DNA from 4 places in the Rhizobium sp. GW821-FHT14E12 genome. Region 1 is predicted to be linked to each of the others. Evidence: predicted binding sites of a transcription regulator. Region 1 holds the regulator's gene; each other region holds the start of a gene.

Region 1 (7,334 bases):
GCTGTAGCGACCCTGATCGATAGTGAAGGCGAGCACGCCCTTGCCGAGCAACTGCTCCGGCTCGGTTTCGCCGGCGGCCACGGCCTTTGCCAGCGCCTCTTCATCGAAGCGGGCATAGGCGCGGACATTTTCCGGCGTGGCGAAATCGGCGACCAGAAGATCGACCGGTCCGTCGCCCTTGGTCTGCACGGTGAACTTGCCCTCGAACTTCAGCGAGGTGCCGAGCAAGACGGTCAGCACCACGGCCTCGGCCAAAAGCCGGGCAACGGGGGCCGGATAATTGTGCCGGGCGAGAATTGCGTCCAGCAAAGGCCCGAGCTGCACGGCGCGGCCGCGCACATCAAGACCTTCGACCTGAAAGGGAACGACATGATCGTCGCCGGCAAAATCGAATTGACCCAGCGAGGCTGCACTTTCCGCCATTGCTATACTCCTACTGCGCCCGCGGCATCAAACTCGCGGTTCTATATCCTCAGATCGCGCCCAGGCACCAAGCAAGAATCGACTTTTGCGCATGAAGGCGGTTTTCCGCCTCATCGAAAACAACGGATTGCGGACCATCGATCACTTCATCCGTCACTTCCTCCCCGCGATGCGCAGGCAGGCAATGCATGAACAAAGCGTCCTTGCCGGCCTGTGCCATCAAAGCCTGGTTGACCTGATAGGGCTGGAAGACGTTGTGACCGCGAGCCCGGTGTTCCTGATTCATGGAAACCCAGGTATCGGTTACCACGCAATCAACGCCAGCGACCGCACGGTCGGCATCATGCGAGAGCATGATTTCGGCGCCCTGGTTGCGGGCCCAGTTCAAATAGTGATCCTTTGGCTCGGAACCAAGGGGTACGGCCATGTTCATGCGATAGTCGAAGCGGGCGGCCCCCTCGATCAGCGAATGCAGCACATTGTTGCCGTCGCCGGTCCAGGCAATGGTCTTGCCCTTGATCGGGCCGCGATGCTCCTCGAAGGTCATGATGTCAGCCATGATCTGGCAGGGATGCGTGTCATCGGTCAGCGCATTGATGACCGGCACGGTCGCATGTTCGGCCAGCTCCAATAGACGCGAATGCTCCGTCGTGCGGATCATGATGGCGTCGACATAGCGCGACAGCACCTTCGCCGTATCGCCGATCGTCTCAGCCCGGCCAAGCTGCATCTCGGTGCCTGACAGGAACAACGTCTCGCCACCGAGCTGGCGCATGCCGACATCGAAGGAAACGCGGGTTCGGGTGGAGGGTTTCTCGAAGATCATCGCCAGCATCTTGCCGGCAAGCGGCTTGTCGGCCGTGCCCGCCTTTAGCGCCTGCTTTCGCACGATGGCATCATCGATGATGCTGCGCAGATCGGCAGCCGCGACGGCCGAGAGATCGAGAAAGTGTTTCGGAGAAGCCATGTTCCTACCTGTACTCTAGAAAACAACAACGCCCGCGTGGGGCAGAAACGCCCCGACAGCGGGCGCTGGATTTAGGCCGACTTTTTGACGCGAGCGGCGCGCACGGATTCTGCCGCGCGTTCGATGCGGGCAATGCCTTCGCGCGCTTCCTCTGCAGTCACCACCAGCGGCGGCAGCAGACGGATGACGTTGTCGCCGGCCGGCACGCCCAAAAGATGCTCGGCGCGGATTGCCTGCAACAGCTCCGCCTGCGGAATGGCAGCCTTGATGCCGAGCATCAGGCCCTCGCCGCGGACATCCTCGATGATATCGGGGAAACGATCCTGAAGCGAAGCCAGGCCCTGGCGGAAGACCAGTGCGATGTCGCGCACATGCTGCAGGAAGCCATCAGCCAGCACGATATCGAGCACGGCATTGCCGACTGCCATGGCGAGCGGATTGCCGCCATAGGTCGAGCCATGCGTGCCGGCCTTCATGCCCGAAGCGGCTTCCGCCGTCGCAAGGCAGGCACCGAGCGGGAAACCGCCGCCGATACCCTTGGCCACGGCCATGATGTCGGGCGTGACGCCGGACCATTCATGGGCAAAGAGCTTGCCGGTACGGCCGACGCCGCACTGGACCTCGTCAAGGATCAGAAGAAGGCCATGCTCGTCGCAGATCTGGCGCAGGCCGCGCAGGAACTCGTTGGTCGCGGGGCGGATGCCGCCCTCGCCCTGCACGGGCTCAATGAGAATCCCGGCCGTCGCATCGGTGACAGCGGCACGCACGGCGTCGAGATCGCCGAAGGGCACCTGGTCGAAGCCCGGTGCCTTCGGGCCGAAACCTTCGAGATACTTCTCCTGTCCGCCGGCGGCGATCGTCGCGATCGTGCGGCCGTGGAAGGCACCTTCGAAGGTGATGATATGGAATTTCTCGGGATGGCCCTTGGAGAACTGGTAGCGCCGCGCCGTCTTGATCGCGCATTCCAGCGCCTCGGCACCGGAATTGGTGAAGAACACCTTGTCGGCAAAGGTGGCTTCCGTCAGGCGCTTCGACAACTTCTCCTGGCCCGGCACCTCATAGAGGTTCGACAGGTGCCAGACCTTATCGGCCTGCGCCTTCAGTTCCGCAACCAGATGGGGATGTGCATGGCCAAGCGAATTCACCGCAACACCGGCGGCGAAATCGAGATAGCGCTCGCCTGTCTCCGTGAACAGCCATACGCCCTCTCCTCGCTCAAACCGCAGCGGAGCACGCATATAGGTGTCATAAAGCGGCGCGGTTTCAGCCATGGCCCGTATCTCCTCGATCACAACTTTTAGGGCCAATCGTTTCCTTCAAGTGAAACGGGCCCGGAAAAATCAAAAATGCCGCCTTGCGGCGGCTGAGGCACTATTGATGTTTTGCACCGCAATGTCAACAAAACAGGCGATTTAGCAGGCGCGGCAGAGCGCCTCTCGACGAGAGGTATGTCTTCAACTGCTAATATTGCAAAAATGCCACGCTTGGACAAGCAAGTTGGGGAAAACCCCGAAATCGATTCCCCAGGAATCATGCGTGTCTTGTCACGGAGTCAGCCTCACACTAGGTTAAACCCCAATTACTAGACTGCATGCGGCGGAACTAGTCACCACAATTTTTAAGCGTTTCGCGCCTCGCCCTAATGCGAGGCAATGGTGAAGGATTCTGCCATCGGAAACGCGACAGCGGAGACAGGGCATGAATTGGACAGACGAACGCGTCGAGAAGCTGAAGAAGCTGTGGTCCGAGGGTTTGAGCGCGAGCCAGATCGCGGCGCAGCTTGGTGGTGTCAGTCGTAACGCCGTCATCGGCAAGGTGCATCGCTTGAGCCTGCCGGGCCGAGCGAAGGCCGGCGGCACGGCGACGGCCGCCCGAGCGCAGAAGCGCAACACCTCGGCGCCGCGCGCACCGAACTACGCCTCGCGCGTTGCAACCCGCACGGTTACCCGTCAGCAGGGCGCGACGATGCTCAAGGAAGAAGTCGAGATCGATACGGTCAATGAGATCGAATATCGTCCGGCCGCCAATGTGGTTGTTCCGATTTCGCGCCGCCTCGGCCTGACGGAACTCACCGAGCGCACCTGCAAGTGGCCGGTCGGCGATCCGCTGAAGGATGACTTCCATTTCTGCGGCAACGACAGCCCGGATGCATCGCCCTATTGCGGCTACCATCAGCGCATGGCCTACCAGCCGGTGCATGAACGGCGCCGGCCGGCGGCTCAACCCCGCGGTTGAGATGCCCCATAGCCGAAATGAAAGAAACGGGCCGAAAGGCCCGTTTTCTGTTTCCGCCGCTATGTTGGATGACTGACCGGTTTCCCGCTCAGGCTTCCATGGAATAACCCGCGCCGCGAACGGTGCGGATGACATCCTGCATATTGGAGAAGTTCAGCGCCTTGCGCAGACGTCCGACATGGACGTCGACGGTGCGTTCGTCGACATAGATGTCATGTCCCCAGACACCGTCGAGGAGCTGCGACCGCGAGAAGACGCGGCTCGGCGAAGCCATCAGGAATTCCAGCAGGCGGAATTCGGTCGGCCCCAACCGCACTTCGCGGCTCTTGCGGTGAACGCGATGGGTCTCGCGGTCCAGTTCGATGTCGCCACAGCGCAACACCGTGGAGAGAACCTCCGGACGGGCGCGACGCAGCATCGCCTTGACGCGAGCCATCAGCTCCGGCGTCGAGAACGGCTTGACGACATAATCGTCCGCGCCGGTGGAAAGGCCGCGCACGCGCTCGCTTTCCTCGCCGCGGGCGGTGAGCATGATGATCGGCAGGCGCTCGGTCTCCGGCCGCATGCGCAGCCGGCGGCAGAGTTCGATACCGGACACGCCGGGGAGCATCCAGTCAAGGATCAGAAGATCGGGGATGCGCTCCTGGAGGCGAAGCTCGGCTTCGTCGCCTCTCAGAATGGTGTCGACCTCGAAGCCTTCAGCCTCAAGATTATAGCGCAGCAGAACGCTGAGCGCTTCTTCGTCTTCTACAACAGCAACTCTCGGAACCATGCGTCTCTGGTCTCCTTTTCTTGGCGTCTTCGTTATTCCGTCACCGCACCGACGGTGTTGGCGGTATCGTCTTTCGGGCGCTCGCCTTCCGGCTGGCTGCCGGTCGCCATGTAATAGATCGTCTCGGCGATGTTGGTGGCATGGTCGCCGATGCGCTCGATGTTCTTGGCGCAGAAGAGAAGATGCGTGCAGGTGGTGATGTTGCGCGGATCTTCCATCATGTAGGTCAGCATCTCGCGGAAGAGCGAGGTGTACATCGCATCGATTTCCTCGTCGCGCTCACGGATCGAGACGGCCTTGTCGGGCGAACGGGTCGTGTAGACGTCGAGCACTTCCTTGAGCTGGCTGAGCGCCAGTTCGGAAAGATGCTCGATGCCGCGCGCCAGGCGGCGCGGAACACCGTGGCCCTGCACGGCGATGACGCGCTTGGCGGTGTTCTTGCCGAGGTCGCCGACGCGCTCCAGATCGGCGGCGATGCGAATGGAGCCCATGATTTCGCGCAGGTCGGCCGCCATCGGCTGGCGACGCGCGATGGTGACGATCGCCTTGTCGCCGACTTCGCGTTCGGCGTGGTCGAGGACGACGTCGTCGGAAATGACCTTCTGTGCAAGGGCGGCATCGCCATGCACCAGGGCGCGGACGCTGTCGCTGACCATCTGCTCCGCCAGACCGCCCATTTCCGCAATGCGGCGCGTCAGGAACTTCAGGTCTTCGTCATAGGCAGAGAGAATGTGAGTGGAGACCATTTTTCTATCCTCAGGGTGAAACGTGTGAAGGGAGCCGCGCGCGGGATATCATCAACCAAAACGGCCCATGATGTAATCCTGCGTGCGGAAATCGTCGGGATTGGTGAACATCTTATCGGTATCGTTCTCCTCGACCAAATGGCCGAGGTGAAACATTGCGGTGCGTTGCGAGACGCGGGCGGCCTGCTGCATGGAATGCGTCACGATGACGATCGTGAAGTTTTCCCGCAGCTCGTGAATCAGTTCCTCGACCTTGGCCGTGGCGATGGGATCGAGCGCCGAGCACGGCTCGTCCATGAGAATGACTTCCGGGCTGACGGCGACGGCGCGGGCGATGCAGAGGCGCTGCTGCTGGCCGCCCGACAGGCTGGTGCCGGCTTCCAGCAGCCGGTCCTTCACCTCGCCCCAGAGACCGGCCTTCTGCAGGCTGGTTTCGACGATATGGTCGAGATCGGCCTTGGAGCGATGCAGCCCATGGATACGCGGGCCGTAGGCGACGTTCTCGTAGATCGACTTCGGGAAGGGATTGGGCTTTTGGAACACCATGCCGACGCGAGCACGCAGCTCCACGACATCGATGGCGCTGTCATAGATATCCTGATCGTCGAGCGTGATCTTGCCGGTGACGCGGCAGGTATCGATCGTGTCGTTCATCCGGTTCAAGCAGCGCAAGAAGGTGGATTTGCCGCAGCCGGAAGGGCCGATCAGCGCGGTGACCGTATTGACGCGGATGTTCAGGTCCACACCGAACAGGGCGCGCTTGTCACCATAATAGACCGAGACGTCCTGGCCGATCATCTTGTAGGGGATCGTCGTCATCTTCCTGGCCAATGCCTTCTCGCCTGCGGCTTCCGTCATCATGTTCATTCCGTCTTCTCCCTCTACCAGCGCCGCTCGAAGCGACGGCGCAGCAAGATGGCTCCGATGTTCATCGCAACAAGGAAGAAGAGCAGGACGATAATGGCCCCGGAGGTTCGCTCGACAAAGGCACGCTCGGCTTCGCTCGCCCACATGTAGATCTGCACCGGCAGGGCGGTCGCCGGATCGAGCGGCGACGTCGGATAATTGGCGACGAAGGCGACCATGCCGATCAAGAGCAGCGGCGCGGTTTCGCCGAGCGCATGCGCCAGCCCGAGGATCGTGCCGGTCAGGATGCCCGGCATGGCGAGCGGAAGGACATGGTGGAACACCACCTGCATGCGCGAGGCGCCGAGACCAAGCGCTGCGCTGCGGATCGACGGCGGCACGGCGCGCAGCGCCGAGCGCGTGGCGATGATGATCATCGGCAGCGTCATCAGGCTCAGCACCAGCCCGCCGACCAGCGAAGCCGAGCGCGGCAGGCCCATGACATTGATGAAGACCGAGAGGCCGAGCAGACCGTAGACGATCGACGGCACAGCGGCGAGATTGTTGATATTGACCTCGATCAGGTCCGTCAGCCGGTTCTTCGGCGCGAATTCCTCGAGATAGATCGAGGCGGCGACGCCGACCGGCAGTGCCAGCACCAGCACGGTGAGCATCAGATAGAGCGAACCGATCAGCGCGACGCCGAGGCCGGCCGCTTCCGGACGGCTGGAATTGCCGGACAGGAACAGGCCGCTGTTGAACGCCTTATGGAGCGCGCCGCTGGCGGTAAGCTGCTTCATCCAGCCGAGCTGCCGGTCGGAGACCTTGCGGTCCGTCTCATTCGCCGTCAGGTCAATCTGCCCCTTGTTGGCGGAATCGATATTGGCGCCGGCAAGCAGCGTGATCTTCACCGTTTTCCCGATGATGGAGGGGTCGGCCATGACCTTGTCGCGCAGCACGCTCCGCGCACTGTCCGAGACCATCGCCGTTGCCTCACGCACGAGCACGCGATTGGCGGGATCGATGTCGAGCGCCTTCACCAGGGCATCGCGGACGAGAAGCGGATAGTTGGCCGCGACCAGCACCTTCGGATCGCTGGCGCGCTTGCCGGCCGGATCGATCGCCTTCTCGGCAAACTCGATCGGCAGGGTGATCGAGGTCTGTACGAAGGCGGTATAGCCGTGGCGCACCACGGTCGAGACCAGAGCGATGAGGAAGACAAGGCCGAATGTGACGGCGGCGATGCCATAGGCACGGAACCGGCGCTCGGCGGCGTAACGGCGCTTGATGCCGATATCGCGCCGCGCCGGTGCGCCGGGCGTCAGCCCGCGCGGGATCGGCGGCT
Region 2 (7,334 bases), on a different contig from region 1:
GCCGAAGCGGACGCGCTCCGTCCAGCTGGCGCCGACCGCTTTCATGCCCTCGTCCGGCTTCATGTCGATGTTTTCGACGACTTCGTAGAAGAGCTTGCCGAGCGCGCCGATCGTGTGCAGGCCGACCGCGATGATGGCGGCGATCGGGCCGATCGACAGGATCGCCGAAAACAGCCCGGCGATGACGATCTCGGGGAAGGCGCGCAGGAATTCCATGACGCGCTTCGTCACCAGGCGCACCGGATTGGACGGCGACATGTTGCGGGCGGCAAAGAAGCTGAGCGGCAGGGCGACGACGAAGCCGATGATGGTGGAGACCAGCGCCACGTTGATCGTGATGATCATCAGCTCGAAATATTCGGGAATGTAGAAATCGCCCCAGACATAGACGCGGCCGAGCGGGAAATTGAACTCCTCGCCGCCGACGCCGTTTGCGCCGTTCGGGCTCGCAAGATCGAAGAGCGCGCGATAGACGTCGGCCCAATCCTTGGGGATCAGCCAGCTCAGGAAGTCAAAGAGATGCGGCAGGCGGTCGAAGAAGTGGCCGGCATTGCTCTCGTCGGCGAAGCGGACGGAGCTGACGAAGGCGATGATCAGGATCGCGAGGCCGAGCCCGGTATAGAGACGGCGTCGGGCCACCATGCGGCTCCAGGCGTCGCCGATCTCCTTGGCGCTATGAGGGGCGCTCTGCATCTGTGGCTGGGCATCGGCAATCGTCATGAAAAATACCGCCTTGAAAAATAGCAAAGAGGCGGCCGTTGCCGGCCGCCTCGCTGTCAGGACGAAGATCAGCCGCCGATGGCAGCTTTGCGAACTTCGATAACGGCGTTGTAGAAGTCCGGCTTGACCTTGACGTAGCCCTTGAAGTCGCCGCCTTCGATGGCGTTGAAGCACTTGGCGTCGGCGGTCGGGAGCTTCAGGAAGAAGTCGGTCAGCTTGGTCTGCCATTCGGCGCCGAGCGCGTTGCGAACGACGAGCGGGCCGTTCGGGATCAGCGGCGAACGCCAGACTTCGACGAGCTTGTTCGGGTCGACGGCGCCCTTGTCGACTTCCTTGCGGAAGGTGCCGGAGGTGTAGCCGTCTTTGAAGTCGCCGAGGCCCGAGGAATCGTCCACGGCAACGTCGACCTTGCCGTCATAGGCGGCGAGCAGGTTGTTTTCGTGACCGCCATTGAACTGGGTCGAGGCGAAGAACTTGTCGTTCGGCATGCCGGTGTCCTTCGGGATCTGCGTCAGCGGAACAAGATAGCCCGAGGTGGAGTCCGGATCGGCATAGCCGAGCTTCTTGCCCTTGGCATCCTTGATGGTCTTGATGCCGGAGGACTTCAGAGCGAGACCGATCGAGTAATAGCCGGTCGAGCCGTCTGCCTGTTGCGTGGTCAGGATCGGGGTGACGGCCTTCGGGTCCTTGATGGCGACGGCTGCATAGCCGGAAGCACCGAGTTCGGCGAAGTCGAGCGTGCCGCCGAGCAGGCCCTGGATAACGCCGTCATAGTCGGCGGCCGGGAACAGCGATACCTTCTCGAAGCCGAATTCCTTCTTCAGGTGGTCGGAGAGGCAGGCATAGTTGCGCAGGCGGTCGGCTTCGTTTTCGCCACCGAGAATACCGACGCGGAATTCCTTGAGGTTCTGAGCGGCAGCGCCGCCAGCAAGCGCGAGAAGCGCCGTGGCTGCAAGAAGGGTCTTCTTCAACATGGGTTCGTCTCCTGGTTAACCGGTGTGTCCCCGGATGTCTTCGGTCTGAAAGAAATGCGCCCTTGACGCGGGCTTTCGATCGCGGCCGGCTCCCCCTCAGGGACCGGCCAGTGCCAGCGGTTGCGGGCCGGCGGATGCATGTGCCGCGGCTTGCGCGGCCGGATCGGGAATGTTGATGGCGGTCGACGTCATCGTCTCGTCGACACCGGCGCCGTCCCTGTCGGTGCCGTAGATTTCCTTGACGGCGGCGGCCGTCAGGTCAGAGGGCTTGCCGTCGAAGACGACGCGGCCGGCGGCCATGCCGACGATGCGTTCGCAATAGTTGCGGGCCGTATCCAGTGTGTGCAGGTTGGTGATGACGGTGATGCCTTCGCGCTCGTTGATATCGCGCAGCGCATCCATGACGATTTTGGCGTTGAGGGGGTCGAGCGAGGCGATCGGCTCGTCGGCGAGCATCATCTTCGGCTGCTGCATCAGGGCGCGGCAGATGGCGACGCGCTGCTGCTGGCCGCCCGACAGCGTGCCGGCCATCTGCAATGCGGTCTGCTCGATGCCGAGGCGTTCCAGCGCCGCGATCGCCTCGATACGCTCCTCGCGGGTGAAGACGGACAGGAGACTCATCACGGTCGAGCGCTGGTTGAGGCGGCCAAGCATGACGTTGGTGAGCACGTCGAGGCGCGGGACCAGGTTGAACTGCTGAAAGATCATGGCGCAATCGCGCTGCCAGCTGCGCAGCGCCCGGCCGCTCAGCTTGGACACTTCGGTGCCGGCGAAATGGATCGAACCGGAGGTCGGATCGGCGAGGCGGTTGATCATGCGCAGCAGCGTGGACTTGCCGGCGCCCGAGCGGCCGATGACGCCGACCATCTGTCCTTGCGGAATGTCCAGCGTCACGGAATCGACAGCAAGCTTGTTTCCGAACCGGCGCGAGACATTCTTGAGCTCGAACATGAAGCTTTCCCTTTCGCCGCTGCTTTGGATCGCAGCAAGCATTGACGTCGCGCGACTAACTATGAACAGGCGCAGGTGCCTTGCCTCGAAACCGAATTTCGAGCGGCTGTGCGCCAAGTATAGGCAACGCATTAGTCCCGCTTCATGAAGCTCCAATGTCAGATTTGTGTAAGTGTTGTTACAATCCCCCGCTATTGGTGCAGTGGGATGATTCAGTCGGGCCGCATTAGTTGCTGTCGGCGTCAAATAAACCCGTCGGCAGACCGTCCATACTGCGGACGTTCTTTTCCCGCCGGTATTCCTCGATACCATCAGGCCCCTTGGCCTTGGCCCACTGATCGAGGCTCGGCCTTTCGCCTTCATAGGAAAAGAGCGGCACGCCGAAGCCGCAGGAGGTCTGGACGAGGTCGATATCCAGCCAGACGATCTGGCGCGCGCCGAGCGGTTCTTCGCCGGCATAGTGTGTATGCAGCAGCTCCCGATATTCAGCCGATGTCCTGTGAATGATCCGGCCGCGCCCATAGAGGCGCAAAATCATCGGCGGCCCCGCGACGGCGCAGAACATGATGGTCAGCCGCCCGTCGGCCTTCATATGCGCCGAGGTCTCGTTGCCGCTGCCGGTGCGGTCGAGATAGATGGCGGTATTGGGTGAGATGATGCGCAGGCACAGCGTCTCGCGGGGCGAAACGTTAACGCGGGATTCCGCGGTCGCCGACGCCGTGAAGAAGATATGCTGCCGGGCAATGAAGTCGCGCAGCCGGTCATCGATGCTTTCGAACTGCTTTGCCATGACGGCGTCTCCCTCGACTATCTGGTCTCAAAGGGTCGCCAGACGCTAGATCCTCAGTCGGCCGGCGCAAGCCCCATATCGGCGAAAAACGTCCTCATGCGCCGTAGCGGATCAAAAAATCCTCGGCGGAAAGGGCGCGGAAATCCGTCAGCGCCGTGCGCAAGGTGGCGTGATCCCAGTCCCACCAGGACAGCTTGTCCATGCGGGCACCAACCTCGGCGGTGAAGCGCTCGCGGATGAGCTTTGCCGGCACGCCGCCGACGATCGTATAGGGCGCGACATCCTTGGAAACGACGGCGCCGGCGCCGATGACAGCACCATTGCCGACCGTGACGCCCGGCAGGATGGTAGCACCGTGTCCGATCCAGACGTCATGCCCGATCACGACGCGGTTCTCGCGCCGCCAGGTAAAGAAGTCGGTTTCCATATCGGCATCCGGCCAATAATCGGCGGCGCGATAGGTGAAGTGATGCAGCGTCGCCCGCCATGTCGGATGGTTGGTGGCATTGATGCGGACGCTGGCCGCGATGTTGACGAACTTGCCGATCGTCGCGCACCAGACGGCGCCGTCCTGCATGATATAGGAGTAGTCGCCGATCTCGACCTCGTCGATGCGGCAACGGTCGGAGACCTCGGTATAGCGGCCGAACGTCGAGTTCTTGACGGTTGCGGTCGGGCTGATGAAGGGCGTTTCGCCCAGTTGGCGGCTCATGCGGCGGACTTTCTGGGCGAGAAACGGGAGACGTCGAGAATCCGGCTACCGACCGCTTCGCGCACCTCCTCGTCGTGGAAGATGCCGAGCAGGGCAACGCCGGCCTTTTTCTTCTCCTCGATCATCGAGACCACGACGGCGCGGTTCCGGGCGTCGAGAGAGGCGGTCGGTTCGTCGAGCAGGAGAATGGCGTGGTCGGTGATGAAGCCGCGGGCAATATTGACGCGTTGCTGCTCGCCGCCCGAGAAGGTGGCGGGCGGCAGCTGCCAGAGCTCTTGCGGCAGATTGAGCTGGGCGAGCAGGGCACCGGCCCTTTGCCGAGCATCAGCCAGCGCCACGCCGCGCGCCAGAAGCGGCTCGGCAACGACGTCGATGGCGGCCACGCGCGGCACGGTGCGCAAGAACTGGCTGACATAGCCCATGGTATGGCGGCGAACCTCGAGCACGGTGCGCGGATCGGCGGTGGCGAGATCGGTGATCCTGTCCTTGTGCGCCACCAGGATCTGGCCGGCGTCGACGGCGTAGTTGCCATAGATCATCTTCAAGAGCGAGCTCTTGCCGATGCCGGAGGGGCCGCCGAGCACGACGCATTCGCCGGCTGCGACCGAGAAGGAGACATCGGCGACGACAGGCAGGCGAATGCCGTCGCGCAGATGCATGGTGAAACTTTTGAAGACTTCGGAAACGACGAGGGGGGTTGCCATGGTTTTTCCTCAGACCTGCAGGATCGAAGAGACGAGCAGTTGCGTATAGGGTTCGCGCGGATCGTCGAGCACGCGGTCGGTCAGACCATGCTCGATGACGTAGCCGTCCTTCATCACCATCATGCGATGCGACAGCAGGCGGGCGACGGCGAGGTCGTGGGTGACGATGATCGCCGACAGGCCGAGATCGTTGACGAGGCCGCGCACAAGGTCGAGCAGGCGTGCCTGCACCGAAACGTCGAGGCCGCCGGTCGGCTCGTCCATGAATACCAGGCGCGGGCCGGTCACCAGGTTGCGTGCGATCTGCAGGCGCTGGCGCATGCCGCCGGAGAAGGCGCGCGGCTGGTCGTCGATGCGGTCGGCGTCGATCTCGACGCGTTCCAGCCAGTCGACCGCCGTGGCGCGGATATTGCCGTAATGACGGTTGCCGATCGCCATCAGCCGCTCGCCGACATTGGCGCCGGCCGAGACCGTCATGCGCAAGCCGTCGGCGGGGTTCTGATGAACGAAGCCCCAGTCGGTCCGCATCAGGAAGCGGCGCTCCGCCTCGTTCATGCGGAAGAGATCGCGATAGGTTTCGTCGCGCATGTGGTATTCGACGCTGCCGGTGGTCGGCAGCAGCCGTGTCGAGATGCAGTTGAGCAAGGTGGTCTTGCCCGAGCCGCTTTCGCCGACGATGGCCAGCACTTCGCCGGGCCAGAGATCGAAGGAGACGTCGCGGCACCCGATGCGGCTACCGTAGAATTTCGAGATGTTCTTGACCTTGAGGAGTGGTGTGTCGCTCATTCGGCGGCCTCCTGATTGGGTGCCTGCGCATTTGGTGCCAGCCCATTTGGTGCCAGCATGATGCCGACATGGCCGTGGGCGCGGCGGTCTTCGCAGAAATCGGTGTCGGAGCAGACGAACATCCGTCCGCCCTTATCGTCGAGGATCACTTCATCGAGATAGACCTGCTCGGCGCCGCAGAGCGCGCAGGGCTTGTCGAAGCGCTGCACTTCGAAGGGGTGATCCTCGAAATCGAGGCTGACCACGTCGGTATAGGGCGGCACCGCATAGATGCGCTTCTCGCGGCCGGCGCCGAAAAGCTGCAACGCATCCGACAGGTGCATTTTCGGATTGTCGAATTTCGGCGTCGGCGACGGGTCCATCACATAGCGACCGGCGACCTTGACCGGGTAGGCATAGGTGGTGGCGATACGGCCGTTGCGGGCGATATCCTCGTAGAGCTTTACATGCATGAGGCCGTATTCCTCGAGCGCATGCATCTTGCGGGTTTCGGTCTCGCGCGGTTCGAGGAAGCGCAGCGGTTCCGGGATCGGCACCTGATAGACCAGCACCTGGTTAGGCCCAAGCTTGGCTTCCGGGATGCGGTGGCGTGTCTGGATGATGGTCGCCTCTTCCGTGCGGGTGGTGACCGCGACATTGGCGACTTTCTGAAAGAATGCGCGGATGGAAACAGCGTTGGTCGTGTCGTCGGCGCCCTGGTCGATGACCTTCAGGACATCGTCCGGCCCGATGATTGCCGCCGTCAACTGCACGCCGCCGGTGCCCCAGCCATAGGGCATCGGCATTTCGCGCGAGGCGAAGGGCACCTGATAGCCGGGAATGGCGATCGCCTTCAGGATGGCGCGGCGGATCATCCGCTTGGTCTGTTCGTCGAGATAGGCGAAGTTGTAGGTGGCGAGTTCGGTCATTCGGCTGCCTCCGTCAGGGGATCCTTGCCGCCGTCGCGGGCGGCCTCGAAGTCGCGGCGCATGCGGCGCACCAGGTCGAGTTCGGCCTGGAAGTCGACATAGTGCGGCAGCTTCAGATGTTCGACGAAGCCGGTCGCCTGCACGTTGTCGGAATGGGAGATGACGAATTCCTCGTCCTGGGCCGGCGCAACGATATCCTCGCCAAGCTCTTCGGCGCGCAGCGCCCGGTCGACCAGCGACATCGCCATGGCCTTGCGCTCGCTCTGGCCGAAGACCAGGCCGTAGCCACGGGTAAACTGCGGCGGCGCCTTGGCCGAACCCTTGAACTGGTTGACCATCTGGCATTCGGTCACCTGGATGTTGCCGAGCGACACGGCGAAACCGAGTTCCGGTACATCGAGTTCGACCTCGACTTCGCCGATGCGGATTTCGCCGGTGAAGGGATGGTTGCGGCCATAGCCGCGCTGCGTCGAATAGCCGAGTGCCAGAAGGAAACCCTCGTCGCCGCGGGCGAGCGCCTGCAGGCGCAGGTCGCGGGTCATCGGGAATTCCATCGGCTCGCGCGTCAGGTCGCCGGTTTCGTGGTCGATCGGCATGTCGCCGTCGCCCTCGATCAGCCCTTCCTCGGCCAGGATCTCGGAGACGCGTATCACGCGGCCCTCTTCCGCCGACCGCTGCATCGGCTCGTCCACCGGCTCGTCGGTGAGCAGGCCCGGGTCGAGCAGGCGATGGGTATAATCAAAGGTCGGGCCGAGAAGCTGGCCGCCCGGCAGGTCCTTGTAGGTGGCG
Region 3 (7,334 bases), on a different contig from region 1:
ATCGTCCAGAAGCGCCGGCTGCCGCGCGCGCCATCGATGGAGGCGGCCTCAAGCAGCGATTTGGGGATTGCCTGCAGGCCGGCAACGAAGAACAGGAAATTGTAGCTGATCTGCTTCCACGCGGCGGCAACGATCACCAGCACCATAGCCTGATCGCCGTTCAATAGCGGATCCCAGGCAAAGCCGTTGCGGCGGAGAATATAGGCGAGGGTGCCCATCGCCGGATTGAACATGAAAAGCCAGAGCATGCCGGCGACGGCGGGTGCGACCGCATAGGGCCAGATCAGCAGCGTGCGATAAAGCGTCTGGCCGCGCACCACCTTGTCGGCGGCGGTCGCAAGCGCCAGCGCAACGATCATCGACAGCAATGCGGTCGCGACGCTGAAGACCACCGTCACCTGCAAGGAGTGTAGATAGGTCTCGTCGGACAGCACGGCGCGGAAATTGGCGAGCCCCACGAAGCCGCTCTTCAGCCCGAAGGGATCCTCGCGCTGCATCGACTGATAAAGCGCCTGGCTCGCCGGCCAGAAAAAGAAGACCACCGTCAGGATGATCTGCGGAGCGACGAGAAGATAGGGAAGGATCTTGTTGGGAAAGACGACGCGCTGCACGGCGATCTCCTAGCACAGGGAAATTGCCCGCAGCCTCAGTGGCTGCGGGCTGGACCGCATCAATGCGTCAATTGCCGATGGCCTGCTGGATGGCGGCGTTGCCGCGCTGGACGGCCTTGTCGAGCGCGGTCTTTGCGTCTTCCTTACCGGCCAGCATCGCCTCGAACTCCTCGTTCATGATGTCGCGCACCTGCGGCAGGTTGACGAGGCGCACGCCCTTGGAGTTGGCGGTCGGTGCTTTGCCGAGCATCTGCAGGATCGGCGTTTCGCGACCGGGGTTCTTCTCGTAGAAGCCGGACTTCTTCGTTTCCTCATAGGCCGCCATCGTCACCGGCAGGTAGCCGGAGACCTGATGCAGCCGTGACTGGATCTTGGTCTGAGAGAGGAAGTGGAAGAATTCGGCGATGCCCTTGTATTCGGTATCGCTCTTGCCCCCGAAGACCCAAAGGCTGGCGCCGCCGGGAATTGTATTCTGCGGCCGGCCTTCGCCGTCGTAATAAGGGAGCTGTCCGATGCCGTAATTCATGCCGCTCTTGACGATGTCGCCGAGACCGCCGGAAGATTCCGTCAGGATGCCGCATTCTCCGGAGGTGAAGAGCTGCTTGGCTTCCGAGGTGCGACCGCCGTAGCGGAATGTGCCGTCCTTGGCGAGATCGGTGATTGCCTGGAAATGCTTCTCGAAGAGCGGTGTGTTGAATTCGAGTTTGACGTCGGTGCCGCCAAGGCCGTTTTCATTGCTGCCATAGGCGACATTGTTCCAGGCGGCAAAGTTCTCGGTCTGGATCCAGGTGAGCCAGGTGGAGGTGAAGCCGCAGGCCGATGCACCGCTCGACTTGATCTTCTTGGCGGCGTCGAACACCTCCGGCCAGGTCTTCGGCGGGCTTTCGGGGTCAAGCCCGGCCTTCTTGAAGGTGTCCTTGTTATAATAAAGGATCGGTGAGGAGGAATTATAGGGGAACGACAGCATCGTCCCGTCGGGCCTGGAATAATAGGAGACGATACCAGGCAAATACAGCGACTTGTCGAAGGTATAGCCGCCCTTCTTCAACACATCTGCTGCCGGCATGATCGCGCCTTCGGCCCCCATCATCACGCCGCTGCCGGCATCGAAGACCTGGAGGATTGCCGGAGCCTGCTTGGCTCGGAACGCGGCGATGCCGGCATTCAGCGCTTCCGGATAGGTGCCCTTGAAGACCGGGACGATCTTGTAGTCCTTCTGGCTCTCGTTGAATTCCTTGGCCAGTTGTTCGACGACCTCGTTATTGGCGCCCGACATGGCGTGCCACCATTGCAGCTCGGTCAGTGCAAATGCGTTCGATGTCACGGAAAACGAGGCGGCGATCGCCGCAGCTGAAGCGCAGATAAAACGTATGGACATGTTTCCTCCCAAGTTTCCCAACAGGCGCAGACCGCACCCAGCCCTATTTCCGGCGAGGATCCTCCTCGATCCCCATACCGGACATTCCGTTCGAAAGCCGCTGTTTGCAACGGATTCCTCGCGGCAAGAACGATTGCCCCTTCGTCATTTCTTCGCTCTTTTTGGAAAGAGGCAATGACGACTGAATCATCCGAAGCATCTATTTATGCTGAGAAATGAGAATATACGACAGTTTTGTGACAGTGCGGCTTGTAAAGATTCCGCCTGTGGGAATCTCACTCGCCGTTGCGCAAGTTTCCTTCGGTTGAACCTTGGAGGCGGTGCCGGCCTGCTTCCTGGTTTCCATCGGTCAGCGGTCGACGCCAAAGCTCCGCGAGAATGACACCGCTCATGGTTAGGGCTCCGCCGAGGATGAGGCTGGCCGTGAGTTGCTCGGATAGCAGCGGGATCGCCAGGATGGCGGTCACGACGGGTACGAAGTTGAAGAACAGCGATGCCCGCGCCGGGCCGATGTGATCGATCCCGTGCATCCAGAGCAAGGGTGCCGCAATGGAAGCTGCGGCGCCGGCATAGGCGATCAGCGGCAGGCTGGCCGCGCTGATGCCTAGCCTGGGGGATAGGAGATAGATCGGCAGCAGCGAGATGGCGGCGGCACATGCCTGAAGATAAAGCGATTGCAGCAAGGGCAGGCCGTTCGGCCAGCGCTTGAGAAGCACGGTGTAGAGGGCATAACAGACCGTTGCCGCCAGCATGATCGCGTCGCCGATATTGGGGCCTTGGGTGAGGAGGGTCTCGATCTGCCCATGCGAGGCGACGACCGCAACGCCCAGGAGTGAGACGATTCCGCCGGCAAGTGCGCCGTAGGTCATCCGGTGGCCGAGCAGGCCAATGGCGAGAACGAGAGACAACAGAGGCATCAGCGACTGGATGATGCCGAGATGCATGGCCGATGTGTATCGGGCGGCAATGTAGGAGAGATAGGGCAGTGCCGCGCCGCCGAGAAAGCCCATGATCAGCAGGCGCCAGCCATGGGTGGTGAGCACCGCGCGGTTCATCCAGACCTGCCGGGCGACAAACGGTGTCAGGATCAGAATTGCCACAACCCACCTGTAGAAAGCGATTTCCGCCGGCGAGATAACACCGGCCGATGCCTTGGTGACGATGGCGTTGCCGCCCCAGATCAGCGCCGTGATGAGGAGAAGGATGTAGCTCATCCGCCTTGTCCATTTGGTTCAAGGCCAGCGTAGATCGCGTCGCCTTCTCAGTATATACTTCGATTACGACAAAGGATAATGCGAGACTGACAGATGCCGACCATCGCCGTGCCGCCGCCTTTGGAAGATCTGCCTTCGGATGTCTATTTCCGAGCGGAGGATTTTGGTCCCGACACCTATATGGCGCCGCACGCGCATGTTTTCGGTCAGTTGAGCTTCGTTTCCTACGGCTCGATGAATATCGATGTGGAGGGCAAGCGCTTTCTGTCGCCGCCGCACTATGCCGTCTGGATCCCACCGCGCTGGAAACACAGCGCCTATAATGAGACGGCGACGGCCTATCGCTCGGTTTATATTTCTACCCCTTGTTCCAAGCGTTTTTCCGATCGGCCCTGCGCGCTGGAACTGAGCCCGATCTTGCGAGCGATACTCGTTGATTTTGCCGAGCGTGATATCCATGTGCCGGAGACCGGTCGCGATCGGCGGCTGGCCGAGGTCTTGCTCGATCAAATCGAGATCGCGCCACCGCACGACGCCTATCTGCCGCATGCCGCTTCGGCTGAAATCCAGTCGATCCTGGATGCGCTCCAGGCCGATCCGGCAAGCGACCTGCCGCTCGCGGCCTGGGCGGGGCGGTTCCATATGACGGTACGCACGCTGGAGCGGCGTTGCCAGCGCGAACTCGGCATCTCGCTGGGCGAATGGCGGCAGCGGATGCGCTTCCTGCGCGCTGTCGAGTGGCTCGACATGGGCCGCACCATACAGGCAATCGCCTTCGACCTTGGCTACAGTACGCCCTCGGCCTTCATCGCCATGTTTAAACGCCTGTCCGGCAAGACTCCGGAGCAATACCGGTTTGGTCGATAGGCAAAGTTTTCCTTATGCTTCGCATAATCGCCAAAAGCTTCATTCATGATCTGCCGTTCTCCATGATGCGGCATCGTTAAGACAACGGCTTGTTGAGAAGAGATTGAGCAATGAAAAGCGAGCAGACCTTGGAAGATCGAGACATACCCATTGAGCGGGATCGGCCCGTCATTCGCGATGCCAGCGATGGGGATATGGAGGCCATACGCGACATCTATACGCATCATGTTCTCTATGGGCTGGCGACGTTCGAGGAGGTGCCGCCGTCGGTTGACGAGCTTCGGTCGCGCCGGGCATCCGTGTTCGCCATGGGGCTGCCCTACCTCGTTGCCGAATTGAATGGCGAGATCGTCGGTTACAGCTACGCGACCGCCTATCGACCTCGCCCCGCCTATCGTTTCTCGATCGAGGATTCGGTCTATGTCGCGGATGGTCTCGGCGGCCGGGGTGTCGGCAGCGCGCTTCTCCGGGAGCTCATTGCCCGCTGCGAGAAGGGACCATGGCGGCAGATGCTGGCCGTCATCGGCAATAGCGGCAATGCCGGCTCGATCGCGCTGCATCGCCGCATGGGGTTCCAGCCCATCGGGACGTTCAAATCCGCCGGCTTCAAGCTCGGGCGGTGGGTCGATACGGTGCTGATGCAGCGGGCCTTGGGTGAGGGCGATGAAACGGCGCCGGAGCAAGCCGGACCGGAAGCGGACCGGTGATTTCCGGCAGAACGATCCTGTGCCTTGCGCTGTCGCAGCTCGTCGCCTGGGGCGTCACTTATTATCTGATCGGCGTATTCGACAAGTTGATGGCTGCCGATCTCGGCTGGTCAAGTGAGATCATCCATGGCGGATTTGCGATAGGCCTGTTGGCGATGGGCGTGGTCTCGCCGCTTGCCGGGCGCTCGATCGATCGTCTGGGTGGACGAAAGGTGATGATCGCCGGGGCGGTGCTGACCGCGATCGGATGTTTCGCGCTCGCCATTTGCGAGACGCTGATGGGGTATTACGCTGCCTGGATCTGTCTCGGCATCGCCATGCGGCTCACCCTTTATGATGCGGCATTTGCGGCGCTCGCACGGATCGGCGGCCTCAAGGCCCGGCGCCCCATGTCCCAGATCACCCTGTTGGGCGGCCTTGCCTCCGCCACCTTCTGGCCTGTCGGTCATTTCCTTGCCATCACGTTCGGTTGGCGCGGCGCCGTTGCTGTCTATGGCGGCCTCGCTCTTTTGACAATCCCGCTCTATCTGGCGATCCCCGAAGGGCGGACGGAAGCCTCGTCCGAGACCGCCGCGCATTCTCCGCCGCTCGCAACCGATCCTCGGGAGGTCCTCATCTTCGGCGGGCTCTACGCATTGCTGACCGGCCCTGCCAACTTCCTGAACGCCGGTATGTCTGCTCATATGATCGGTATCCTGACCGGTCTTGGTCTTGCTGCGTCGGCAGCCGTCTGGATCGCCGCCTCGCGCGGCATCGGGCAATCTGTCGCACGCCTCTGCGAGGTACTTTTCGGCCGCGAGATCGATCCGCTCACGCTTACGCTGCTGGCATCCCTGATGCTTCCGGTGGCCTTTGTTGCGGGTCTATTTGCCGGCACTTCGATGGCGGCGGCCATCGTCTTTGCAGCTCTCTACGGCATCGGCAACGGATTGCTGACGATCACACGCGGCACGCTGCCGCTCGTCCTGTTCGATCCCCGCAGCTACGGCTCGGTGGTGGGGAACCTGGTCGCCCCGAGCTTCGTTCTCTCCGCCACGGCGCCGGTGATCTATGCATTCGTCATCGATGAGTTCGGACAAGCCGGTGCGCTCTACATGTCGGCCGGCATTTCGATAGTCGCGCTGATCGCGGCCGCAGTCCTGCACCTACTGGGCAGGCGGCGTCTCGTTCTCCCCATCTAGGCGATTGATCAAATTCCCCCGAAAGCCAGCCGAAAATAGGGTCAGATTTAGCCAGTCAAACTGTCGCTTTCGCCATTCGATAAAAACTGATGGTTGCAGACTACTCTTCCTTAACTAGGTCACTTCACTCGATATTGGGATTTTCATGGCATAACCGTTTCAAAGAAGAGGGCGCTATGAAAGAGTTTCCAGTTTCATCGAAAATTATTAAATCCGTCGCTTTCCACCCCGAGGACGGACGTCTTTATATTCGCTTCAAGAACGGCGAGGAGCGTCTGTTTGCCGGCGTTCCGGAAAAGGCCGCTATCGCCATGGTCAAGGCGGCTTCGCCCGGCCAGCATTATATTGAACATATCCGCACCCGCTTCGAGCGCGTCGCCTAATACCCGATGCTGGCTGGACCTTGCTTCGTGGCAGGTCAAGCCACTGTGACCGGAGGCCGGATGGCGGCCCTCGGTGGATAGATGAGCGGCGTAAGATTGAAACGGTATTTTTCGAACGTCGCGTCAAAAGAACCAGAATGCCTTTAGTCCACTAATTTTATAGACAATATTCTAAGCACGGGATTGCCGATGCGTTGCAAGTTTGCACGCTGGCAGGGCCGGTCAATTTTGATCGTTTCCAATATCGGGGCTTAGAATATGAGACGTACAGTCTTTGGAGTTTCGTTAAGAAGCAGCGTCCGCGCGGTCGTTGCTTTTTCTTTCCTTTCTCTGGCCAGTCCCCATGCCTGGGCGGCGTCCGAGGGCGCCAAGCCCATCGATGGTGGCATCCTCAAGGTTGGCTTGGGGACGGATACAGCCATCATCGATCCGTCGATTACCGGCAGTTCGATTACCGCCGTCATTACCCGCAACATCGTCGACTCGCTGGTCGGCCAGGCCGAGGACAACAGCTTTGCGCCCTGGTTGGCAGAACGCTGGGAAATCAACGGTGACAACACGGTCTATACATTTCATCTGCGGCCGGGCGTGACCTTCAGCGATGGCACGCCGCTCGATGCGGCGGCGGTGAAGTATAATTTCGATCGCATCCTCGATCCGAAGACGACCTCGAGCTACGCAAAGTCGTTGCTCGGTCCGGTCGACAAGATCGAGGCGCCGAACGCAAATACCGTAGTGATCAGCTATCGTCAGTCTTTCGCGCCGCTGCTGCAGGGACTTAGCCTGCCTTATCTGGGGATCCAGTCCCCGACCTATCTGCAAAAGGCGACCAGCACGACCAATACCGTTGTCGGCTCCGGGGCCTTTGTCCTTGATAGTTTCGTGAAGGGCAGCGGCAGCAAGCTGAGCCGGCGCGCCGATTACAATTGGGGACCCGGCTACGCCACCCACAAGGGGCCGGCTCATTTCAATGAGATCGATTTCAAATACCTG
Region 4 (7,334 bases), on a different contig from region 1:
CGAAGCTCGGCACGCTCTGGAAGAATTCGGTGAAGCGCATCAGACAATCGTCCACCCAACCGCCGAAATAGCCGGCGATCGCGCCGATCGGTATGCCGATTACCAGCGACACCACCGTCGAGACGAAGCCGACGAGCAGCGAGACCTGCGCGCCGTGGGCGAGGCCGGAGGCGAGATCGCGGCCCATTGGATCGGTTCCCAACGGGAACCGATCCATGGTGAAGGGCGCCAGGAACGGCCGTTGCACCATGGCCCAGGGCGATTTTGGGTAGAGAAATGGAGCGACAATTGAAAGGGCGATAACAGCAAACAGAATAAGGAGACCAATGACGGCGCCCTTGTTGCGGGAGAAGCGTTTCCAGAAATCCTTCATGACGTCACCCGGATACGCGGATCCACGATGCGATAGAGCACATCGGTAATCAGATTGAAGAGAAGCACCATGGCGGCGGAGACGATGAAGACGCCGAGGAGCAGGTTATAGTCGCGCTGCGATAGCGCATCGAACATCAGCCGACCGATGCCCGGCCAGGCGAAGACCGTTTCGATCAACACCGCGCCGCCCACAAGTTGCCCGGCCTGGAGGCCGGCCAGTGTCACGACCGGGAGGATGGCGTTGCGCAGGACATGGCGGCGCTGGATGACGGCGGGGCGCAGTCCCTTGGCCTTGGCGGTCTTGACGAAATCCATGCGGCTCACTTCCAGCATCGAGGCGCGCGTCATCCGTGCATAGACGGCCATAAAAAACAGCCCGAGCGTCAAGGCAGGCAAGATGAGGTGATAAAGAATATCGAAGGAGCGAGTAAGACCTGTGTAATCGGCGCCGACTGTCTCGTAACCGAAGCCCGGCAGCCAGCCGAGCTGCACGGAAAACAAAAGCACCGCCATCAGCGCCAACCAAAAGAGCGGCGTCGCATAGAAGATAAGTGCCACCAGCGAGATGATCGTATCCGACCAGCGCCCCTGTCGAGCCGAGGCGACAGCTCCGGCGAGGATGCCGAGGCCGAGCGAAATGACGAAGGCGGTAAGCGAGAGAAGAAGCGTCGCCGGAAGGCGGTCCGCGATCAGCTGGATGACCGGGAGCTGCTGGCGGTAGGAATAGCCAAGATCGAGCCGTATGACGGATGAGACATAGATCCAGAGCTGTACATAGAGCGGCTGGTCAAGTCCGAAACGCTCCCGCAATTGTTGCAGGAAGGTGGCGTCGGTATCGCCGGCCTCTCCCGCCATGACCGCCGCGGGATCGCCAGGAGCGGCATGAATGAGGAGGAAGTTCAGAATTGTTATGCAGATCAGGATGACAGCAGCCTTTAGCAATCGTCCTGTCACGAAGCGCACCATAACAGCCCCCTGGTTAGGGTTTCCATGCGTTGCGGGAGAGCTGCGCGAGACATATCTCGCGCAGCAGTTCACTGCTCGATGTAGGTGTCACGAAGGGAATCGTTCAAACCCATGCCGGTGGTGATCAGATCCTTGAATTTGCAGTTGTAGATCGTCGGAAAGCTGAGTTCGAGAAGCCAGGCCACGGGCACGTCTTCCTGCAGTTTCGCCTGCACCTGATCGTAGAGGACCTTTCGCTTCTCCGCCGGGAACGCAAAGGCCGCTTGCTCGAGAAGCTTGTCCACATCCGCGTTGCTGTAGCCTTCGACATTGTTCCAGGGGGAACCCTTGGCGATCTGCGCCGACTTGTAATTGCGCTCGACGCCAACCGCCGGGTCGCCATTCTGGTAAAGGTAGGTAAATGCCAGGTCGTAATCCCAGTTGCTGACCTTCTGGTTCCAACCCGCCACGTCCGTGGCCTCGATTTCGACCGGGATGCCGACATCCGCAAGGTTCTGCTTCACGGCCTCGGCCCAACGCTGCCAGGTTTCGCCATATGGCAAGGGGAGAAGCCGAAGCGGTTTGCCGGTGTAGCCGATCTCTTTCAGCAGTGCCTTGGACTTGTCGGGATCATAGGGGTATTCCGGGCCACCTTGCGCATAGAAGGGCAATCCGGACGAAAAGGGACCGGTCGCAACCTTGCCCATTCCATTCCACAGGGCATCGCGCGCGAACCCCCGGTCGAGCGCATACATGATCGCTTGACGGAATTTCGGATTGTCCATGGGGGCGGTGCGGTTGTTCAGCCACAACCACGAAAGAGGTGAGTAAAACTCCCAGCCTTTCTGTGTCACGCAGGTATTGGGAAGGGCGGACACCCTGGGGACGTCGAAATTCTCCACCGATCCGCCGGGCAGGACATCGACCTTTCCTGTCTCGTAGGCAACCGATCTGGACGCAGCGTCCGGGATGATGTGGTAGTAGACTTCGTCAAGATAGGGCTTGCCCTTGATGTAATAGTCCTTGTTCTTCTCCAGCTTGATGTAGCTGCCTTTTTTCCATTCAACGAATTTGAACGGCCCGGTCCCGATCGGCTTTTCGTTGGCCGGATTGGTCATGTAGTCCGTGCCCGCATAGATATGTTTTGGAATGATGGGCATTGCGCCGTAATCCATGGCGCGGATGAACGGCTCGAAGGGCTGCTTGAGCTTGAAGACGACCGTCTTGTCATCCGGCGCAGTTACGCTTTCCACGCGGGCCATCGTATTTCGATGCTTCGCAAGCGTTTTGGGCAGGAAGTCCTTCACAGAAAACAGCACGTCCGCTGATGTCATCGGCTGCCCGTCATGGAATTTCACATTGTCCTGCAGGTGGAAGGTGTAGGTCAGTCCGTCGGATGAGATTTCCCAAGATTTCGCCAATGACGGCATTGGCCGCAGTTTGTCGTCGTAGCGCAGCAGACTTTCATAGATTTCACCGCCGACAAGTCCGCTTGGACCGTTCGAGACGATGCCGATCATCAGCCCCGGCGGCTCCGGCTGAACGATGAGATTGATCTTGCCGCCCTCGACCGGCGCGGCGTGAGCCGCGCTTGCGGTGAGGATCAGGGCTAGGGACATGGAAAGCAGGCGTCGCATGAAGTTCCCCTTATGGATTTTCGTTTGGCTTGCGGACGTTACTTTGCATTGCGGCATCGCTCCGAAAGCCGGGCTGCGGCTGTCAGAAGGGGCGGTGCATATTCAACGGATCGGAGCTTTTTGCGTGTCGGCCGAGGCGAACGACGCTCCGATGGTCAACCGATATACTGGTATATGTTTGCATCAATGGTCGCATTAAGAGCCTCCCAAGCCCGACCTGTCAAGCGGCTCCCTTGGAAAATTCGCATAAGTTTTGAGCGCGCTCTTGGAGTGCGTATTAATTGTTCATATTGGACGCGGGCAGGCTGGGAGTTGCCTGTATTGCCGAAAAAAGCACCGGTCTCGGGGCTGGTGCTGAAACAAACATCCGAGATGAGCGCGAGGGAACGGCGAAAGTAGATTAAAGGTCTACGGCTGCGATTGGTGTGTGCTGCCGAGAGAGCCGCTGTCACGGGAAAGGCAACGAGCCTTTGGGTGGGCGTTCAGCCCACCCAGTTCATGACCCAATAGACCAGCGCGGAAATCGCAGCGGCGGCGGGCAGTGTCACCACCCATGCGATGACGATGTTGCCGGCGAGCCCCCAGCGCACCGCGGAAAGCCGCCGGGAAGCGCCGACGCCGATAATGGCGCCAGTGATCGTGTGGGTCGTCGAGACCGGAATGCCGAGCCATGTCGCCGCAAACAATGTGATCGCGCCGCCGGTCTCCGCGCAGAAGCCCTGCATCGGATTGAGTTTGGTGATCTTCGAGCCCATCGTATGCACGATCCGCCAGCCGCCGAACAAGGTTCCGAGCGCCATGGCCGACTGGCAGGACAGCACCACCCAGAGAGGCACATGGAATTCCCCGCCGCCATAGCCCTGGGAATAGAGCAGCACGGCGATGATCCCCATCGTCTTCTGGGCATCGTTGCCGCCATGGCCGAGCGAATAGAGCGACGCCGAGATGAATTGCAGCACACGGAATGTGCTGTCGACGGCAAACGGTGTCTGCCGGACGAAGATCCAGGTCACGCACAAGACGAGGAGAAGCGCGAGGAGGAAGCCTATCAGCGGAGAGAGCACGATGGCGCCGGCCGTCTTCAGCAGGCCCGACCACACGATCGCGCTTGTGCCGACCTTTGCTAGGCCCGCCCCGACCAGCCCGCCGACCAGCGCGTGCGACGAGCTCGACGGGATGCCGAATATCCAGGTGACGATATTCCAGACAATGGCGCCCATCAGCGCGGCGAAGATGACCTGCGGTGTCACGATGCCCGGATCGATGATGCCGGTGCCGAGGGTCTCGGCCACGTGCAGGCCGAAGAACAGGAAGGCGATGAAATTGAAGAAGGCCGCCCACATCACGGCATATTGCGGCCGCAGGACACGGGTGGAGACGATGGTGGCGATCGAATTGGCCGCATCGTGCAGCCCGTTGAGAAAATCGAAGAACAGCGCGACGGCAATCAGGCCCGCCAGCAGCGGAAGGGCGAGGGTGGCCTCCATCAGACGTTCTCGATCACGATGCCGCTGATCTCGTTGGCGACATCCTCGAAGCGGTCGACCACCTTCTCAAGTTCGCCATAGATCTCGCTGCCGATGATATAGGCCATGGGGTTCGACCCGCCATAACGGCGGAAGAGATCCTTAAGCCCCTGCTCATGCAGCTCGTCGGAACGGCCCTCGACTTTCACCACCTCTTCGGTGAGCACGCTGAGGCGGGCCGAGTTGGCGCTCATGCGATCGAGCAGCGGGATTGCCTCGGCGACCAGCTTGGCGGCCTGGACGATAGCTGCGCCCATTTCCTGCATTCTGGGATCGAAACTGGTCTGTTCGAACAACCGGATGGTCTTGACCGTCTTGTGCATCATGTCGATGGCGTCATCCATCGACATGATCAGGTCCTTGATATCACCCCGATCGAAGGGCGTAATGAAGCTGCGCCGCACGGCGAGCAGCACTTCGCGGGCAATCTCATCGGCCTCGTTCTCAAGCGCGACGATACGCTGGCAATGCTGCTCCGTATCGTTGCCGGCCAGCAATTCGTTCAAAGCTTCGGCCGCGCCGACGATGGTGCGGGAATGCCGCTCGAAGAGATCAAAAAAGCGATCTTCTCGCGGCATCAATTTACGAAACCAGTTCACTTTCGGCGCTCCAAACATGCGTTGTCATAAATCCGTCATAAATGACGGAGCGTGACATGAAAAGCCGATACGCCTGCGAAACGACGCTCCCCAGCAGCGTCATCCCAAGGTTTGAACCGTTTACGCGTGTTCTATCCTGTTTCCCTCGCCGTCGAAGAAATGCAGGGCGTTGGCGGAAGCGGCAACCACAAGCTCGGCATCGATCGCGATCTGGGACCGCCCGGAAACGCGAAAGACGATGTCCTGATCGTCTTGAAGGACGCCATAGACATAGCTTTCAGCGCCGACCAGTTCGACCGCCAGGACACGCACCCTCGCGCTTAAGGCGGCGGCGTTTCCGGCTTCGGCAAGATGAAGGTCTTCGGGCCGGATGCCGATGGTCGCGTCGCTGCTGACGGGGCCGGCGCTCGCCGAAAGCGCAAGGCCGCTTTTCTCGGTAATCTTCAGCAGGTTCATCGACGGCGAGCCGATGAAGGTCGCAACGAAGGTCGTGGCCGGACGCTCATAGAGTTCGATGGGCGTGCCGACCTGCTCGATGCGGCCACCATTCAGTACCACCAGCCGGTCAGCCAGCGTCATCGCCTCCATCTGGTCATGCGTGACATAGACGCTGGTGGTTGCGAGCGATCGCTGCAGCCGCTTGATTTCGACGCGCATCTGCACGCGCAGCTTGGCGTCGAGATTGGAGAGCGGCTCGTCGAACAGGAAGGCTGCCGGCTCGCGCACGATGGCGCGGCCCATCGCAACGCGCTGGCGCTGCCCGCCGGACAATTGGCGCGGTTTGCGCTCCAGGAATTGCTCGATCTCCAGCGAGCGGGCGGTCTTGGCAATCCGCCGCTCGATCTCGTCCTTCGGCATGTTGCGGTTCTTCAGCCCATAGGCGAGGTTCTGGCGCACCGTCATATGCGGATAGAGCGCGTAGTTCTGGAAGACCATGGCGATATCGCGGTCCGACGGTTCCAGCTCGTTGACCACGCGATCATTGATCGACACCGTGCCCGATGTGATGCTTTCCAGGCCGGCAATCATGCGGAGCAGCGTGGACTTGCCGCAGCCGGAAGGCCCAACCAGCACGACGAGTTCGCCGTCGGCAATATCGAGCGACACGCCCTTGATGACGTCTATGCCGCCGCCATAGGTTTTGCGGACATCCTTGAGGGTGATCCCAGCCATTATTTCTCCGTCTCCACAAGACCTTTGACGAACCAGCGCTGCATCAGCACCACGACGACGATGGGCGGAATGATCGCCAGGATCGCCGTCACCATCACGAAATTCCACGGCGTCGCCGCATCGGCGAAATCCACCATTTTTCTTAGCCCGATGATGATCGTCGACATCTTCGCGTCGTTGGTGACGAGCAGCGGCCACAGATACTGCGTCCAGCCATAGATGAAGAGGATCACGAACAGGGCGGCGATATTGGTCTTCGACAGCGGCAGCAGGATATCGCGCATGAAGCGGAAGGGCCCGGCATTGTCGATGCGCGCCGCCTCCAGCAACTCGCCCGGCACAGTCAGGAAGAATTGCCGGAACAGGAAGGTGGCCGTTGCCGATGCCATCAGCGGCAGGGTCAGGCCGGCATAGGTGTCGATCATGCCGAGATCGACGATGACCTTGTAGGTCGGCAGGATGCGGACCTCGACCGGCAACATCAGCGTCACGAAGATCATCCAGAAGAAGACCATGCGCAGCGGAAAGCGAAAGAAGACGATCGCAAATGCCGACAGGAAGGAGATCGCGATCTTGCCGACGGCGATGACGACCGCCACGACAAACGTGTTCCAGAGCATACGCGGCAGGCTGACACCGACCACGCGCTCGACGCCGCCGGAGAGCGCTTCCCCATAGTTCTCGACAAAATGACCACCGGGCAGCAGCGAGATGGGCGGTCGCAGAATTTCGGCTGACGTCATCGTCGAGGCGACGAAGGTGTAATAGATCGGGAAGGCGACGATGATGATGCCGAGGATCAGCATCAGATGGCCGATGAGATTGGCGACCGGACGTTTTTCGATCATCGGCTTACCTCACGCATAATGCACGCGCTTCTCGACGAAGCGGAATTGGAAGGCCGTGAGCGCGATGACGATCACCATGAGGATGACGGACTGGGCCGCCGAGGAGCCGAGGTTGAGATTGACGAAGCCGTCATTGTAGACCTTGTAGACGAGGGTCTCGGTCGCCTTGGCCGGTCCGCCGCCGGTAACGGCATGGATGATGCCGAAGGTGTCGAAGAAGGCGTAGACGGT

Evidence for each region. Region 1 encodes PhoB, which activates phosphate uptake and scavenging genes when phosphate is short. Its sites were predicted from a motif close to TGTCATNNANCTGTCAT; they were not measured.
Region 2: a site for PhoB is predicted at 2,790-2,806, ahead of phnC (phosphonate ABC transporter ATP-binding protein). Genes of this name have one in related genera too.
Region 3: a site for PhoB is predicted at 2,215-2,231, ahead of ugpB (sn-glycerol-3-phosphate ABC transporter substrate-binding protein UgpB). Genes of this name have one in related genera too.
Region 4: a site for PhoB is predicted at 5,105-5,121, ahead of AC1RO0_RS11330 (DUF47 family protein). Genes of this name have one in related genera too.

What each region holds. Positions count from the first base shown of each region.
Region 1 covers NZ_JBXAPH010000006.1:219,931-227,264, forward strand. The annotation lists gene AC1RO0_RS22080 (Hsp33 family molecular chaperone) at 1-423, opposite strand, end outside; gene argF (ornithine carbamoyltransferase) at 473-1,390, opposite strand; gene AC1RO0_RS22090 (aspartate aminotransferase family protein) at 1,462-2,661, opposite strand; gene AC1RO0_RS22095 (GcrA family cell cycle regulator) at 3,089-3,625, shown strand; gene phoB (phosphate regulon transcriptional regulator PhoB) at 3,714-4,397, opposite strand; gene phoU (phosphate signaling complex protein PhoU) at 4,430-5,143, opposite strand; gene pstB (phosphate ABC transporter ATP-binding protein PstB) at 5,195-6,010, opposite strand; gene pstA (phosphate ABC transporter permease PstA) at 6,025-7,334, opposite strand, start outside.
Region 2 covers NZ_JBXAPH010000008.1:241,673-249,006, reverse strand. The annotation lists gene phnE (phosphonate ABC transporter, permease protein PhnE) at 1-720, opposite strand, end outside; gene phnD (phosphonate ABC transporter substrate-binding protein) at 789-1,694, opposite strand; gene phnC (phosphonate ABC transporter ATP-binding protein) at 1,791-2,645, opposite strand; gene AC1RO0_RS25280 (pyridoxamine 5'-phosphate oxidase family protein) at 2,872-3,435, opposite strand; gene AC1RO0_RS25275 (DapH/DapD/GlmU-related protein) at 3,530-4,147, opposite strand; gene phnL (phosphonate C-P lyase system protein PhnL) at 4,144-4,851, opposite strand; gene phnK (phosphonate C-P lyase system protein PhnK) at 4,861-5,637, opposite strand; gene AC1RO0_RS25260 (alpha-D-ribose 1-methylphosphonate 5-phosphate C-P-lyase PhnJ) at 5,634-6,545, opposite strand; gene AC1RO0_RS25255 (carbon-phosphorus lyase complex subunit) at 6,542-7,334, opposite strand, start outside.
Region 3 covers NZ_JBXAPH010000002.1:681,457-688,790, reverse strand. The annotation lists gene ugpA (sn-glycerol-3-phosphate ABC transporter permease UgpA) at 1-611, opposite strand, end outside; gene ugpB (sn-glycerol-3-phosphate ABC transporter substrate-binding protein UgpB) at 679-1,989, opposite strand; gene AC1RO0_RS11305 (DMT family transporter) at 2,265-3,203, opposite strand; gene AC1RO0_RS11300 (AraC family transcriptional regulator) at 3,297-4,070, shown strand; gene AC1RO0_RS11295 (GNAT family N-acetyltransferase) at 4,181-4,777, shown strand; gene AC1RO0_RS11290 (MFS transporter) at 4,774-5,958, shown strand; gene AC1RO0_RS11285 (KTSC domain-containing protein) at 6,135-6,341, shown strand; gene AC1RO0_RS11280 (ABC transporter substrate-binding protein) at 6,600-7,334, shown strand, end outside.
Region 4 covers NZ_JBXAPH010000002.1:688,840-696,173, reverse strand. The annotation lists gene AC1RO0_RS11350 (ABC transporter permease) at 1-373, opposite strand, end outside; gene AC1RO0_RS11345 (ABC transporter permease) at 370-1,341, opposite strand; gene AC1RO0_RS11340 (ABC transporter substrate-binding protein) at 1,410-2,957, opposite strand; gene AC1RO0_RS11335 (inorganic phosphate transporter) at 3,440-4,444, opposite strand; gene AC1RO0_RS11330 (DUF47 family protein) at 4,444-5,100, opposite strand; gene AC1RO0_RS11325 (sn-glycerol-3-phosphate import ATP-binding protein UgpC) at 5,203-6,255, opposite strand; gene ugpE (sn-glycerol-3-phosphate ABC transporter permease UgpE) at 6,255-7,103, opposite strand; gene ugpA (sn-glycerol-3-phosphate ABC transporter permease UgpA) at 7,113-7,334, opposite strand, start outside.